Regions from separate parts of the Ruegeria sp. BHSC037 genome, predicted to be linked through region 1. Evidence: riboswitches for the same ligand, from Rfam matches in the RefSeq annotation. Region 1 holds a riboswitch; the other holds the start of a gene.
What was found. A riboswitch is a leader RNA that binds a small molecule or an ion and turns the genes downstream of it on or off. The one in region 1 is predicted to bind cobalamin.
Positions count from the first base shown of each region.

Region 2: it holds a riboswitch for cobalamin, as region 1 does, so the genes downstream of both, AC2FMN_RS15240 (hypothetical protein) here and AC2FMN_RS14505 (CbtB domain-containing protein) in region 1, are expected to answer to the same signal.

Region 1 is NZ_JBXWRT010000014.1:107,993-115,089, forward strand. Features, by position in the region: gene AC2FMN_RS14490 (cobyrinic acid a,c-diamide synthase CobB) at 1-28, shown strand, start outside; gene cobA (uroporphyrinogen-III C-methyltransferase) at 25-753, shown strand; gene cobF (precorrin-6A synthase (deacetylating)) at 746-1,489, shown strand; cobalamin riboswitch at 1,533-1,741, shown strand; gene AC2FMN_RS14505 (CbtB domain-containing protein) at 1,778-1,948, shown strand; gene AC2FMN_RS14510 (CbtA family protein) at 1,953-2,651, shown strand; gene AC2FMN_RS14515 (hypothetical protein) at 2,716-3,210, shown strand; gene AC2FMN_RS14520 (DUF1636 family protein) at 3,198-3,542, opposite strand; gene AC2FMN_RS14525 (DUF302 domain-containing protein) at 3,687-4,148, shown strand; gene AC2FMN_RS14530 (thiamine pyrophosphate-binding protein) at 4,228-5,847, shown strand; gene AC2FMN_RS14535 (CaiB/BaiF CoA transferase family protein) at 5,834-7,018, shown strand.
Region 2 is NZ_JBXWRT010000016.1:43,905-51,001, forward strand. Features, by position in the region: gene AC2FMN_RS15205 (prephenate dehydratase) at 1-117, shown strand, start outside; gene AC2FMN_RS15210 (SRPBCC family protein) at 138-605, opposite strand; gene nudC (NAD(+) diphosphatase) at 644-1,627, opposite strand; gene AC2FMN_RS15220 (bifunctional 2',3'-cyclic-nucleotide 2'-phosphodiesterase/3'-nucleotidase) at 1,772-3,691, shown strand; RNA gene ffs (signal recognition particle sRNA small type) at 3,732-3,828, shown strand; gene AC2FMN_RS15230 (alpha/beta hydrolase family protein) at 3,891-4,748, opposite strand; gene AC2FMN_RS15235 (TetR/AcrR family transcriptional regulator) at 4,832-5,404, shown strand; cobalamin riboswitch at 5,433-5,633, shown strand; gene AC2FMN_RS15240 (hypothetical protein) at 5,716-6,123, shown strand; gene AC2FMN_RS15245 (protein-tyrosine phosphatase family protein) at 6,127-6,630, opposite strand; gene AC2FMN_RS15250 (DNA polymerase III subunit gamma/tau) at 6,787-7,097, shown strand, end outside.

The DNA of each region.
Region 1 (7,097 bases):
CCATCTGATCGCAGAGGCCAGCGCATGAACGGTTTCGTTTCCTTCATCGGGTCCGGTCCCGGCGACCCGGAGTTGTTGACCCTCAAAGCCGTGGACCGGCTGCAAAAGGCCGACGCGGTGCTGTTCGACGATCTCAGCAGCGGGCCGATCCTGAGCCATGCGCGCAAAGAGGCCGACCTTGTGGGCGTGGGTAAGCGCGCCGGGCGGCCCTCGCCCAAGCAGGACCACGTCAGCCGCCTACTGGTGGAGTACGCCCAGACCGGCCAACGAATCGTGCGGCTGAAATCGGGCGATGGCGGCCTGTTCGGGCGGCTCGAAGAGGAACTGGTGGCCCTGCGCGCCGCCGGGATCGCATACGAGATCATTCCGGGCATCCCCTCGGCGATTGCCGCGGCTGCCGCGGCAGGCATCCCGCTGACCCGCCGGCTGACCGCGCGGCGGGTGCAATTCGTCACCGGCCACGATGTCAGCGGCAAGCTGCCCGAGGACCTGAACCTGCCCGCGCTGGCCGACCCGGGCGCGACGACGGTGGTGTTCATGGGCAAGCGCACCTTTCCCCTGCTGGCGCAGGCGCTGCACGCGCATGGGCTGCCGTTGGACACCCCTGCGCTGATGGCAGAATCGGTTTCGACGCCTCAGCAGTCGCTGCACCGGTCCACCGTCGGTGCACTGGCCGAGCGCCTAAACTCCGAGATCGGTACCGCGCCGGCGCTGATCCTCTATGGTCCGCTGGCGGAGAGCGACGATGATTGATCTGGTCTTGATCGGGATCGGCACCGGCAACCCCGATCATGTGACGCTTCAGGGCGCGCAGGCGATCCGCGCCGCCGATCTGATCCTGATCCCGCGTAAGGGCGTCAACAAGGCGGATCTGGCGGGGGTGCGCGAGGAAATCATCCGCAAGGTCACCGACACACCGCCCCAATTTGCCTATTTCGACATCCCCGAGCGCCGGTCACAGGACGGCTACCTGCGCGGCGTGGATGAATGGCACGACGCAATCGCCCTGCGCTGGCAGGAGGCGATGGCTCGGCACCCCGAGGCACGCACCGTCGCCCTGCTGATCTGGGGCGACCCGTCGCTCTATGACAGTTCGCTGCGAATCGCGGCGCGGCTGGACCCGCAGCCAAACACCACCGTGATCCCAGGCATCACGGCGCTGCAGGCGCTGACGGCGGCCCATGCCATGCCGATCAACGAGATCGGCGCGCCTTATCTGGTCACCACCGGCCGGCGCATCCGCGACGAGGGCTGGCCCAGAGACGCACATACGGTTGCGGTGATGCTGGATGGCGCGTGTTCGTTCCAGACGCTGAACATGGCCGATTTTGACATCTGGTGGGGGGCTTACGTGGGTATGCCCGAGCAGATCCTGATCAAGGGTCCACTGGCCGATGTGGCCGACGAGATTCTGCGCACGCGCACCGAAGCCCGCGCCCGGCACGGGTGGATCATGGATATCTATGTCCTCAAAAAGCGCGGGATTTGACGCGAAAGGTCGCAAATGGCGATTGCGCCATAGCGGCATTCACGTCTAAATGGACGGGTCTGGTCCTGCCGGAGACATCCGGATGCTAAGAGGGAATTTGGTGCGGCCTGCGCGCAGGTCAAATCCAAAGCCGCCCCCGCGACTGTAAGCGGTGAGCCCTGTTCAACCAGCCACTCCCGATCCGTTCGGGGGGAAGGCGAACAGAGGCGCTGACCCGCAAGCCAGGAGACCTGCCAGGCGAACAATGAAACACCGGCCGTCGGGTGCGGCGGCACAGGAGGACAGAAAATGACGACACAAACGCAAACCGCATCAACGGTACGCGCCGGCATGCTTTCGGCAGTGTTCGCGGCGGCCTTGGGCCTGGGGATCATCACCGTGGCCGGTCACGTTCAGGCATCGGCGCTGCATGACGCCGCCCATGACGTGCGCCACGCTACCGGCTTCCCCTGCCACTAAACCAATGTTCAGCCGCATTCTGACCAGCGCGTTGTTCGCTGGTGCCGCAGCCGGGTTGATCGTCGCCCTGCTGCAGTTGCTATTCGTGCAGCCCGTGTTGCTGCACGCTGAACTCTATGAATCCGGGGAGTTGGTGCATTTCGGGGCCGAGGCCGTGTCGGCCCATCCCGAGCTGCCGGGCATGTTCTCGGACCTGACCCGCGACGGGCTGAGCGTGGTGTTCACCATGCTGACCTATACCGGCTATGCGCTGGTTTTGGTCGCCCTGATGTCGCTGGCCGAGGCGCTGGGCCACCCGGTTGACGGGCGCACGGGCGTGTTGTGGGGCCTGGCCGGTTTCATCGCCTTTCATCTGGCGCCGGGTTTCACCCTGGCCCCCGAGGTTCCGGGCGTAGCCGCAGCCGATGTGTTCGCGCGGCAAATCTGGTGGTGGGCAACCGTCGCGGCTGCCGTGGTGGCGCTGTGGCTGATCGCCTTTGGTGGCAACATCGTCAGCTATCTGGTCGCGGCCGTGCTGCTGATGGCCCCGCACCTGATCGGCGCGCCGGAACCCGACGTGTTCACCGGGCCGGTTCCGACCGAGATCGGGGCCCTGTTCGCCGCGCGCGCCTTCGGCGTGGGTCTTGCGGCCTGGGTGCTGCTGGGTGCTTTTGCCGGGTATTTCTGGCAAAGCGAGGGCAAGCGCGTCGAAGCCGCGGCCTGATCCCCGAAATCCCACGATCCGCCGGCGACCAACTGGCGGATCATCTGCTTTTCAAGGAAACAAGATGACACGCTCGCTTGCACTATTTGCGATCGGTCTGGTCTTTGGCGGGGGCGCCGGGTTCGTGCTGGCCGCAGCCAACGGCGTCACCTTCGACGGTCACGACCATACCGACCCCGCTCAACACGGCGGCCATCACGTCGAGGCCACGGCCCATGATCACAGCACCGCCATCAACCTGCCCGCCGGACCGGATGCGCCGGGGCTGGAGATCGCCGTCACCCCTGACCCGATGGCGGGTTGGAACCTGCATGTGGTGCCAAAGAACTTCCACTTCTCTCCGGAGAACGCCTCATTGGCGGACAGGCCTGGCGAAGGCCATGCGCATGTCTATGTGAACGGCGTCAAGCTAGCGCGGCTTTATGGTAACTGGATGCACCTTCCGGACCTGCCCAAGGGCGAAGCCACCATTAAGGTCTCGCTGAACGCCAACAGCCACAGCCCGCTCGCCGTGGATGGGGTGCCTGTCAGCGCCTCAGTCACGGTTCAGGTGGACTGAAGCGCGGGGATCCGCGCCCGCAGACACAAGCGGAGCCGCCCGCACGGCCGGGCGTCCTCGATCCAGCCATTCGGGCTGTTCAGAATGGTCCGGCAGGTCGCCGCAATGTCATCGGCATCGGCAACCGGATCGATCCCCGAAAACACGTAAGACGCCAAGCTTTCCCCCTGCATCGCCACCACGGTCGGTTCATTGCAGCCACTGAAACAGGCGTGCTCGGCGATCTCGACCTGCCGGTCCAGTCCCGCAGCGCACAGAGCGTCCAATACGGCCTGTCGCTCGGCCGGCTGGTCGCGCTCGCCCGCGCAGCTGCTGCAGATCAAAACACGCATGCCCCTCGCCTGCCTTTTCCGTTTCACACTGTCGCTTGTGCGGGTTTCGCAACCCCGGCGCAAGCCCGCCACCCACGATATTGTGACTGTACGCGCCCGTGATTTCGGCAAGACTCGAGCCAACCACGACTTGGAGAGCCCGCGATGAAACATTTTGTGTTTTTCCTCGGCCTGCTGGCGCTTCCCGCGCTGGCGGCCGATATCGAACCCCGGCCGGGTTGGGCCGTCCACCCGACAGCCAAGGCCCATGACGCGCTGGTGGCCGACACGATCGCAGCGGTAAAGGCAAACGGGATGGCCGTGGTCACCCAGGCCGGGCCGACCAAGGCCGCCGCCGCGCGCGGCATCACCATTCCGGGCAACCGGGTGATCGGCGTCTTCAACAACGACTATGCGGTGCGGGTTCTGGAACAATCGGTGCCCGCGATGATCGAGGCGCCGATCCGCCTCTATGTCACGGAAAACGAGGACGGAACCGCTACGCTGTCCTACAAGACGCCCAGCCTGGTCTTTACCCCTTACACCGATGGCACCGGCGCCCTGACCGCGATCGCCGCAGAGTTGGACGCCAAGTTCGCCGCCATCGCCGAGATGGCTGTCAATTAGTCACACTGACGTGATGCGGCTTGCGCCGGCCCGGAACCTCCGCAATCTGCTGCGCAACGGAACCTACGGAGCTTGTTCGATGCAGGACCTGTCCCCCCGCGCTGCGGACCTTCTGGCGCAACGGCTGTACGAGGCCGGGTGCCGCCACGCCTTCGGCATGCCCGGGGGCGAGGTGTTGACACTGATCGATGCACTGGAACAGGCCGGGATCACCTTTCACCTGACCAAGCACGAAAACTCGGCTGGTTTCATGGCCGAGGCGGTGCACCACCGCGACGGCGCGCCAGCGATTCTGGTGGCGACTCTGGGGCCGGGGGCAATGAACGGCATCAATGTCGTGGCCAACGCGCTGCAGGACCGGGTGCCGATGATCGTGCTGACCGGCTGCGTCGATGCCGACGAGGCGCTGACCTACACCCATCAGGTCATGGATCACGCGCAGGTCTATCGTTCGATCACCAAGGGTACGTTCACCCTGACGGCCAAGGGCGCCGACATCATCGCCGACAAGGCCGTGTCGCTGGCCACCCAGCCGCGACCGGGGCCGGTGCATATCGACGTGCCGATCTCGGTCGCCGATACCCGGGTGTCGATCACCAAGCGCCGACGGCTGACCCGGGCCGCCCGCGTCGCGCCCGAGGGGACATGCCTCGAGAAGGCCCGCCGCTGGGTGGCCGAGGCCGAGCGTCCGCTGGCGATCATCGGGCTGGACGTGCTGTATGACGACTCGCGCAGCGTTGTGCGGGCGTTTCTGGAACATTTCGGCATCCCGTTCGTCACGACCTACAAGGCCAAGGGCGTGGTGCCCGAGGATCACCCGCTGTGCCTGGGCGGTGCGGGCCTGTCGCCCCTGGCCGACACGCTCCTTGTGCCGCTGGTCGAACAGGCCGACCTGATCCTGTGTCTGGGCTACGACCCGATCGAAATGCGCCCAGGTTGGCGCGAGATCTGGGACCCGGACGAGAAACGCGTGATCGACATCTCGGCCGTGGCGAATGACCACTACATGCACCAGGCGGGGCTGAACCTGGTGGCCGATACCGGCGCCACGCTTGAGGCGATCGCCAAGGGCAACCCTGCACGACCGACTTGGCCCCAAGGCCAACCGGCGCAGGTCAAGGCCGCATTGGCTGCGGCCTTTCCGACAGATGACGACTGGGGCCCTGCCGCCGTGATCGCCGAGGCCCGCGACACCCTGCCCTTCGAAACACTGGCCACCGCCGACAGCGGCGCGCACCGCATCCTCCTTAGCCAGATGTGGCGATGCTCCGAAGCGCGCGGCCTGATCCAGTCGTCGGCGCTGTGCACGATGGGTTGCGCCGTTCCAATGGCGATCGGCTTGAAACTGGCCGAACCAGACCGACCGGTCATCAGCTTTTCCGGCGATGCCGGGTTCCTGATGGTCGCCGGTGAGTTGTCGACCGCCGCAGAAATGGGTGGAAACCCGATCTTTCTGGTCTTTGTCGATGCCAGCCTGGCACTGATCGAATTGAAACAGCGCCAGCGCCAGATGGGCAACCGGGGCGTCGATTTCGACCGGCATGACTATGCCGCGATGGGCCGGGCGTTCGGCGGCAACGGCCACACCGTGCGCAACCGCGCCGAACTGCGGGCGGCGCTGAAGGCCGCGATGGCCGCCGACACGTTCACCGTGATCGCCGCCGAGATCGACCGCGGAGGCTATGATGGCCGCATCTGACGGACCGCTGAAGGGCGTCAAGGTTCTGGATCTGTCGCGCATTCTGGCCGGCCCGACCTGTACGCAGCTGCTGGGCGATCTAGGCGCTAGCGTGATCAAGGTGGAAAATCCGGCCACCGGTGGCGACGACACCCGCCAGTGGGGGCCGCCCTATGTCACCGATGCGGATGGCAACCCGACCGATCTGAGCGCCTATTTCATGGCCGCGAACCGCAACAAGAAGTCCGTCGCCATCGATATCGCCACGCCAGAGGGGCAGGAACAGATCCGGCGGCTGGCTTCCCATGCCGACATCTTCATAGAAAACTTCAAACCCGGCGGGCTGGCCAAATACGGGCTGGACCATGAAACCCTCTCGCGCGACTTTCCGGGGCTGATCTACTGTTCGATCTCGGGCTACGGCCAGACCGGCCCGAACGCGGCCAAGCCTGGCTATGACCTGATGGCGCAGGGCTATGGTGGGATTATGTCGCTGACGGGCGAGCCGGACGGAGCCCCGATGAAAGTGGGCGTGGGCATCGCCGACGTAATGTGCGGCATGTACGCGACCGTCGGCATTCTGGCGGCGCTGCGCCACCGGGATCAGACCGGCGAAGGCCAGCAGATCGACATCGCACTGGTCGACAGCCAGATCGCATGGCTGATCAACGAGGGCGTGAATTATCTGACCTCGGGCCAGGTTCCACAGCGGCGCGGCAATGGGCACCCCAACATCGTGCCCTACGATGTTTATGAAACCGCCGACGGCCACGTAATTCTGGCCGTGGGAAATGACAGCCAGTTCCGGCGCTTCTGCGGCTTTCTGAACCTCGATCACCTGCCCGACGATGCGCGGTTCGCCACCAACCCGGCCCGGCTGGAACACCGCGATGCCCTGAACGAGGTACTGCGGCCCGCGCTGCAGCGGCTGGACACCAAGGCCGTCATCGATGGCCTCGAGGCGCTGAAAGTGCCGGTCGGCCCGGTTCAGACGCTGGATCAGGTCTTTGCCTCGGACCAGTTGGCCGCGCGGCAGATGCAGATCGACATGCAGGCCGGCCCCGCCCCTGTCAAACTGATCGGAAACCCGCTGAAGCTGTCCCGCACGCCCGTGACCTATCGAACGGCACCTCCGACCTTTGGGGCGGATACCCAAGCCGTCCTGGACGCGGACGACCCGTTCGAGGCATGACCAGGAACTGCCTTGATCGGGCGTATGTGGGGCCATCGCCCCGACGATCACACTGAACTGGGCGCAAATTTGGACAACG
Region 2 (7,097 bases), on a different contig from region 1:
GACATCGTCGGCCATCCCGACGACCGCAACGTGCAGTTGGCGATGGACGAGTTGCAGCATTTCACCACGAATGTCGAAATACTGGGGGTCTATCCCGCCGCGCGGCCTCGGGGCTAGCGACTTGCGGCCGGGCGCCGTCAGCCCCCGTGCGCGTACCGGGTTTCCATTTCGCGGGCGAAATCACCCAGCCGCAACTGGAACTGGCGGCGAAACCGAGTTTTTCCCAGCTTGAACGATTGCAGCAACAGCCGTGCGGGCAAAGTCTGGGCGGCCAGCGACATTTCGATGGACAACCTCGTGTGCCGCTGCGACAGCGGCAGCAACTCGACCGTGGTCAGGCTGGTCATGCCCTTACCCGCGGCCACGAACCGCATCAGCGACGGGCGTTCGAACTCGGCCAGTTCGACCGACATGCGGCGCGTTCGACCGCGCACCTTGAATTCGGCATCCCAACAGGCGCCGACCCCGGGGGAAGGCGTATCGAAGGTCCGCCGCACCTCGATCCCGCGCCGCAGGGCCATGCGTTCGAAACGCCCGAAATCCGCGACCATCTCGAAAACGTCCGAGATGGGGGCCTGAATGTCTTCCTGTGCCGAAAACTGCATGTACGCCTTGATCGTTCGGTATTTTTGCCAGTGTCTCGCTAGTCCAGGGTATCCGCAAGCCAGTTGCGCAGAAGAAAATGCGCGATCGCGCCTTTTCGCGCCGGCATCAACCGCGGGTGTTCCCCGGCAAAGGCCTGCATCATGTCAGCGCGCGACACCCAGATCGCGTCTTCGATCTCGACCGGATCGATCGTCAGCCGCTGCGACAGGGCCTGCGCCGCGCATCCAAACATCAGCGAAGCTGGAAACGGCCAGGGCTGGCTGGCCAGGTAGCTGACCGCACCGACCGGCACGCCGGCTTCTTCCATGACCTCGCGTCGCACGGCGGCCTCGAGCGTTTCGCCCGGTTCGACGAATCCGGCCAACAGTGAATACATCCCCTCGGGCCAGCCGGGCGAGCGCCCCATCAGCACTGCGTCGCCAAAGGTGACCAGCATGATAACCACCGGATCAGTGCGCGGGAAGTGCTGGGCGCCGCATTCGGGGCAGGCCCGCTGCCAACCGCCCTGTGCCGGGGCGCTGCGGGTTCCGCACCGGGCGCAAAACCGATGGGTTTCGTGCCAGCCGATCACCGCCTTCGCCGTCGCGGCGATTTCGGCATCGCGGGGCGACAGACGGGTCATGATGCGACGCAGCTCGGCAAAGACATGACCGGTGGGCAGGTTCGGATGCTGCTGCTCGGAGCGATCGACAAAGGCCCCGACTCCAGACAAGTCCAGCCCGTCGGCCGGCCAATCGGATATGTCGGCGGCAAACAAGGGCGCGCCCGCGTCGGACTTCCCCATGAAAACGGGCTGTTCGACGGCACCCCCGGGGCCGCTCTGCACCAGAGCGTGGGTCATCGGCACCCAGGCCAGCTGATCCAGATCGCCGCCCTGCACCAAGATCTTGCCCCGCCACAGCAACAGGCAGCGCGACATCGGGTCCCTGCGGGCCGCCTCCAGTTCTTCGCCGTTGGCACGAATATCAGCGGCACGGTTCAGCCCCGATCCGCCGAATGTAACCTGCTCTGCCCGTTTCATGTCCATGCTCCTGCGATTGGCTCAAGGGCTGCCACGACTGTCGGCCCAGCGCAATGCCCAAGCCAAGGCCGCCGTTCGGCACCGCCTGCAAAAAAGACACATGGATGCCCGACAAATAAACGGATATTCTACCTTTCGGCGAACATGCATTTAAAACAACGCACAAAAGCAGAGCAGTTGAAAACAAAAACCTTGGCGCACCAAGCGCATGGCCAAGCGATCCAATCCGTCCTTCGCATCCTGGCGACGACGGACCTGCACATGAATCTGACCAGCTTCGACTATTACGCCGACCAGCCGGACCAGGCCATCGGGCTGACCCGCACGGCCAGCCTGATCCGCGTCGCCCGGCAAGAGGCCCGGCAGTCGGGCGCCGAAGTGCTGCTGTTCGACAACGGCGACGCGCTGCAAGGCACGTTGCTGGGTGATTGGGCCGCCGACCAGCCCGGCCCTCAGCATCCGCTGTTGTCGGCTTTCGAGAAACTGGGCTATGACGCAATCGCGCTTGGCAACCACGATTTCAGCTTCGGGCTGCCCGTTCTGGAAGCCATCGTCGAACACGCGCCGTTTCCGGTGCTGTGCGGCAATCTCCGGCGCATTGGACGGGCGCAGTCCTGGCAGCCCTGGGTCGTACTAACACGTCGGATGCGGGTTGGCGGCCAAGAGGTTCCGCTGCGCGTCGGCGTTTTTTCGATCCTGCCGCCGCAGACGGCCCGGTGGGAAGCGCACCATCTGGACGGGCAGGTCGAGGTCGCCGATTCGATTTCCACCGCCCGGACCTGCATTGCCGAACTGCGCGACCGCGGCTGTGACCTAGTGATTGCCCTTGCCCATTCCGGCCTTGGTGACGCCGAACCTGCCCCCATGTCCGAAAACGTGGTGATCCAGCTGGCGGCTCTGGCCGGCGTGGATGCCATCGTGGCCGGGCACACGCACATGCTGTTTCCCGCAGACGTCCCGGACCCGGTGGCCAGCATGGACCTGCAAAACGGTCTGATCCACGGCAAGCCCGTGGTCATGCCCGGAACCGCCGGAACGCATCTGGGCGTGATCGACCTGACGCTGGAGCGAGATGCGACAAGGTGGAAAATCGTCGCGAAATCCGGCCGACTTCGCTCTGTTCAGCCTGCGCAGCCGGATGCGGGGCCTGTGCCCGAAGACCCCGAGATGATGCAAGTGTTCCAAACCGGACACGCACGGACACGCCGCCGTGCGGCATCGCCGGTCGGGCGGACGGAGCAGGCCATGCACAGCTATTTCACTTTCTGCGGGCTGGATCGCGGCCTGACCTTGGTCGCCGCCGCCCAGGCCGCAGCGCTGCGGCCGGTTCTGAAAGAGTCGAAGTTGGAAAACCTTCCGCTGCTGTCGAGCGTAGCACCCTCCAAATTCGGGGGTCGGGCCGGGCCACGCCATTTCACCGATGTTCCGCGGGGCGACGTGTTCCTGCGCCACGTGTCGGATCTGCATGTGTTTCCCAATGAGTTGCGGGCGGTCGTCGTTACCGGTGCGCAGTTGCGGGATTGGCTGGAAATGTCGGCAGCAGTCTACCGGCAAATCGACGGCGCCCGCGAAGCAGACCTGATAGACCCGCAGGCGACCGGGCACAATTTTGACGTTCTGCACGGGGTGACATACGAAATCGATCCGTCATGCCCGCCGCGTTTCGACCTTGGCGGACACCGGACCGGTAACGAGAATGGGCGGATACGAAACCTTTGCCACCACGGCACCCCGGTCACGCCGGACCAGGCCTTTGTCGTGGCCGTCAACAACTATCGGGCCAATGGCGGTGGCAATTTCCCGATCCCGCGCGAATGTCCGGCGATCCAGTTGCCACGTATCAGCATCGGCACGGTCGTCCGGGATTACCTGTCCGGAGCGCTGGAACGCGATCCGCTCGAAGATGCCCCGGCCAGCTTTTCCCTGACCGGTTTCCACGGGCGTGCGGCCGTGCTGCGCACCGGACCGGGCGCCGCGAAATACCTGGATGAACTGGCCGCTTTCAACCCCGAGCCGCTTGGGTTGGACGATCAGGGCTTTCTCCGGATCCGGCTGTGGCCGTGACGGGTTGCCAAGCGGACCCGTGATGCCTATATCGGCGGTCGAGAGGTTGGCGCGGGCAAGCGCCTCGCCAACCTGGTCAGGTCCGGAAGGAAGCAGCCACAACGAGCCCCGCTTGGGTCGCTGTCCAACCTCTCACTTGTTGCCGCCATGGTACATAATTTTCCGAATATTCCCTGAAGCAGGGCCGCCGGGCCGATCGTCAGGCAACCAGCTGCGGCCAGATTGCGCGGCTGCGCCGGGCAAAGGCGCCGATATGGCCGACCTCGCGCAGGCCGAAGGCGGCCGGGGCCAACAAATGGCGCCGCGCCGCAGGCCCGTACAGCTCGGCCAGCCGCCAGACCGCCGGCGGCGGAACCGTCTGATCATCCTCCAGGGCGATGACGTCAACCGGGGCCGTCGTTCGGCCCCAGTCGACCTGGGGAAGCGTGTCGCCCAGTTCCGGCAGATAGCTGTCGGGTGACGTACACCACTTGCGCCACTGCCAATAGACACCGGATGGCAGATCGGACCCGAACCCAAGCATCCGCCCCGGCAGATAGCCCAGCAGACGCACCAGAGGCGGCACATGGCCATACCAGAACAGGGCCGCCAACCCCTTGTAGGGCCAGGGATGATCGGCCAGGGTCACCAGCCCCGAACACACGCAGATCATCCGGTCGATCCGTTCGATCCCGGGTTGAAGCGGCCCCAGCATCCCGCCGACCGAATGACCGATGACCCAAAGCCTGGCATCGGGATAGCGCCGCCGCATCTCGGCCTGCGCCGCCGGCATGTCCTTCAGCGCCCAATCGGCCATCGTGGCATCCGAGTCTTTCAGGCGCCGTTTCAAAGATGTCCCGAAATCGCGATAGTCATAGGTCAGGCAGGCCATGCCCCGCTCGGCGGCCAGCCAGCGCGCGAAATGCTGGTAATAGTCCCGCGGCACGCCCGTCGCCCCGTTCAGTACGACGGCGACGTCCGGCCGAGCCATTGGCGCATAAAGCCGCGCCGACAGGTTTGCCTCGCCCGCCGAAAACTCGAAATCTTCGGCGCTCACCGTCTGCTGCGAATCCAACATCCAAGCCTCCAAATGCTCTGGACCGATTGGTCTAATCATTTCATCTGGACCGATTGGTCCAGTCCTGTCAAGATGCGCGCAAGATGACCCAACGTCCGCAAAACACCCGCGATCGCCTGACCCAGACCGCCGCCCGACTGTTCCAGCGCTCGGGCTACAACGGTGTCGGCCTGACCGAGATTCTGACCGAGGCCCGCGCGCCCAAGGGCTCGCTGTATCACCATTTTCCAAAGGGAAAGCAGGATCTTGCCTTGGCCGCGGCCAGCTGGGCCTCGGACGGGATGCGCGACATGATCGCGGCGGCGTTCAACGACGCGCAGGATTTCCGCGCCGGGGTCAGCACCTTGTGCCACAAGATCGCGAAACTGTTCGACACCTCGCCCCAGTGGGAGACCTGCCCGATCGCCGCCACCCTGTTCGAAAGCCCCAACAACCGAACCTTCCGCGACCATGCCGACCGGCTGTACAAAAGCTGGATCGAGGATGTGCGCGGCCACGCGAAACGGTTGGGCGTCGCGCATCCTGACATGGCCGCAGACACCCTGTTCATCGTGATGCAGGGCGGCTGGCAACTGGCGCGCGCGCGTAGGGATTCGAATGTACTGCGCCGGTTGCCCGAGCATGTCCCTTGGGACCGGTTCCAACCGCGCGACTGAATGTGGCTTGACTCGGCCCGACCCTGACCGCTAGCGATTGGGTGATGGTTCCCGCGCCTTCGGCCGGGATGAAAAGGGAACACGGTGCGGTCCATCCGGGCCAATGCCGCGACTGCCCCCGCAACTGTAGGCGGAGAGCGATGCCGAGATACCACTGACCGCAAGGTTGGGAAGGTCGGCAAAGCAACGACCCGCAAGTCAGGAGACCTGCCATCAAACGTAAAACCGAAACTCGGACGGGGTGTCCGGGCAGGGTCTGGCCGTGAAACCGGCCGTCTGCTCCGCCCTGCCCAACGCGCGGAGGGCGCATCATGATCTGGAAGACCAACACACACGAATTTTCCGCAACCATCTGCCAACGCACGGGCAGGACCTGCCCTGCGCTGGCGCATCTGGCCCGGTCGGTCGCGCAGGCGGTTGCTGCGGCTGGCGCGGCAACCTCGCCCGAATTCCGGGTGGAAGGCACCAGCGAACTGGCCCATTGCACGCCGGGATGCCTCGCCCGCTTTGATGCCCGTGCCGACCTGATCCGGGTGTATTGCGGCGCACGCGCAGGGGCAGATACGCAAAGCCTGGACGCCTATGCCGACCTGATGTTCAATGATCTGGCCGATGCCTGCCCGGCGCAGGGGCTGGACACGTCACCCTGCGCGATGCTGCAGGCGGTCGCGCTGGATCCCACCACCCCGGCGGAACACGCCTTGCCGGCAGTCATCTGACGGTCAGTCCGGGGTAGCAACCCGAGCCGGCGCCACGGCCCAGAGCAACTGCGCCTCGGTTTCCACGGCGCAGGGGCGAACGGCCCGCAGGCGTTTGAGCGCCGGTTCCGGGGCTTCGCCACATTCGATCATCAGGCGCAGAACGGCCATGCCGGATCGTCCACAGCCCCCCCGGCAATGCACCAGAACTCGCCCGCCACCGCTCAGCGCATGGCGGGCGGCGGCGCTGACCGGCGGCCACTGGCCGTCAAATTCATCCCCCGGCGCCGAAAAATCGGCGACCGGCAGATGCGCCCAGCGGCTAGCACGCCCTTGGATGTCCGATCCGAAATCGCCCGCCCCCACGGCGACCATCTCGGCCAGAGTCGTCATCGAGATCACAAGACCCGGCGCCCAGCCCCCGATCAGGTCCAGGTCGCCGCAGTAGTCGCCGCCTCCGCCGGGTATCGAGGTCAGGGCAAGCGAACCGCCCCCGACCTGCAGGGCATGAACAACCAGATTGGACATCGAAACCACCCCTCGGGAAACGCATCACTGAAAACTATTGGTCCAGTATGGCCCAACCAGCGCCACCGCCAAAGCGAAAAACCTGCACCGGCGCTGTGGACGCGGGGCACCGGGAACTCTACCCTGCATCGTCAGTACGAATCCGTCAGAGCAGACATGACCACACAGTCCAGCCCCGCCTATCAGGTTCTCGCACGAAAATACCGCCCGGAAACCTTTGCCGACCTGGTCGGTCAGGATGCCATGGTGCGCACGCTGAAAAACGCGTTCGAGGCGGACCGGATCGCGCAGGCCTTCATCATGACCGGCATCCGCGGTACCGGCAAGACGACCACGGCGCGGATCATCGCCAAGGGCATGAACTGCATCGGCCCCGACGGCAATGGCGGCCCAACGACCGAACCCTGCGGCCAGTGCGAGCACTGCGTGGCCATAATGGAAGGCCGCCACGTGGACGTGCTGGAAAT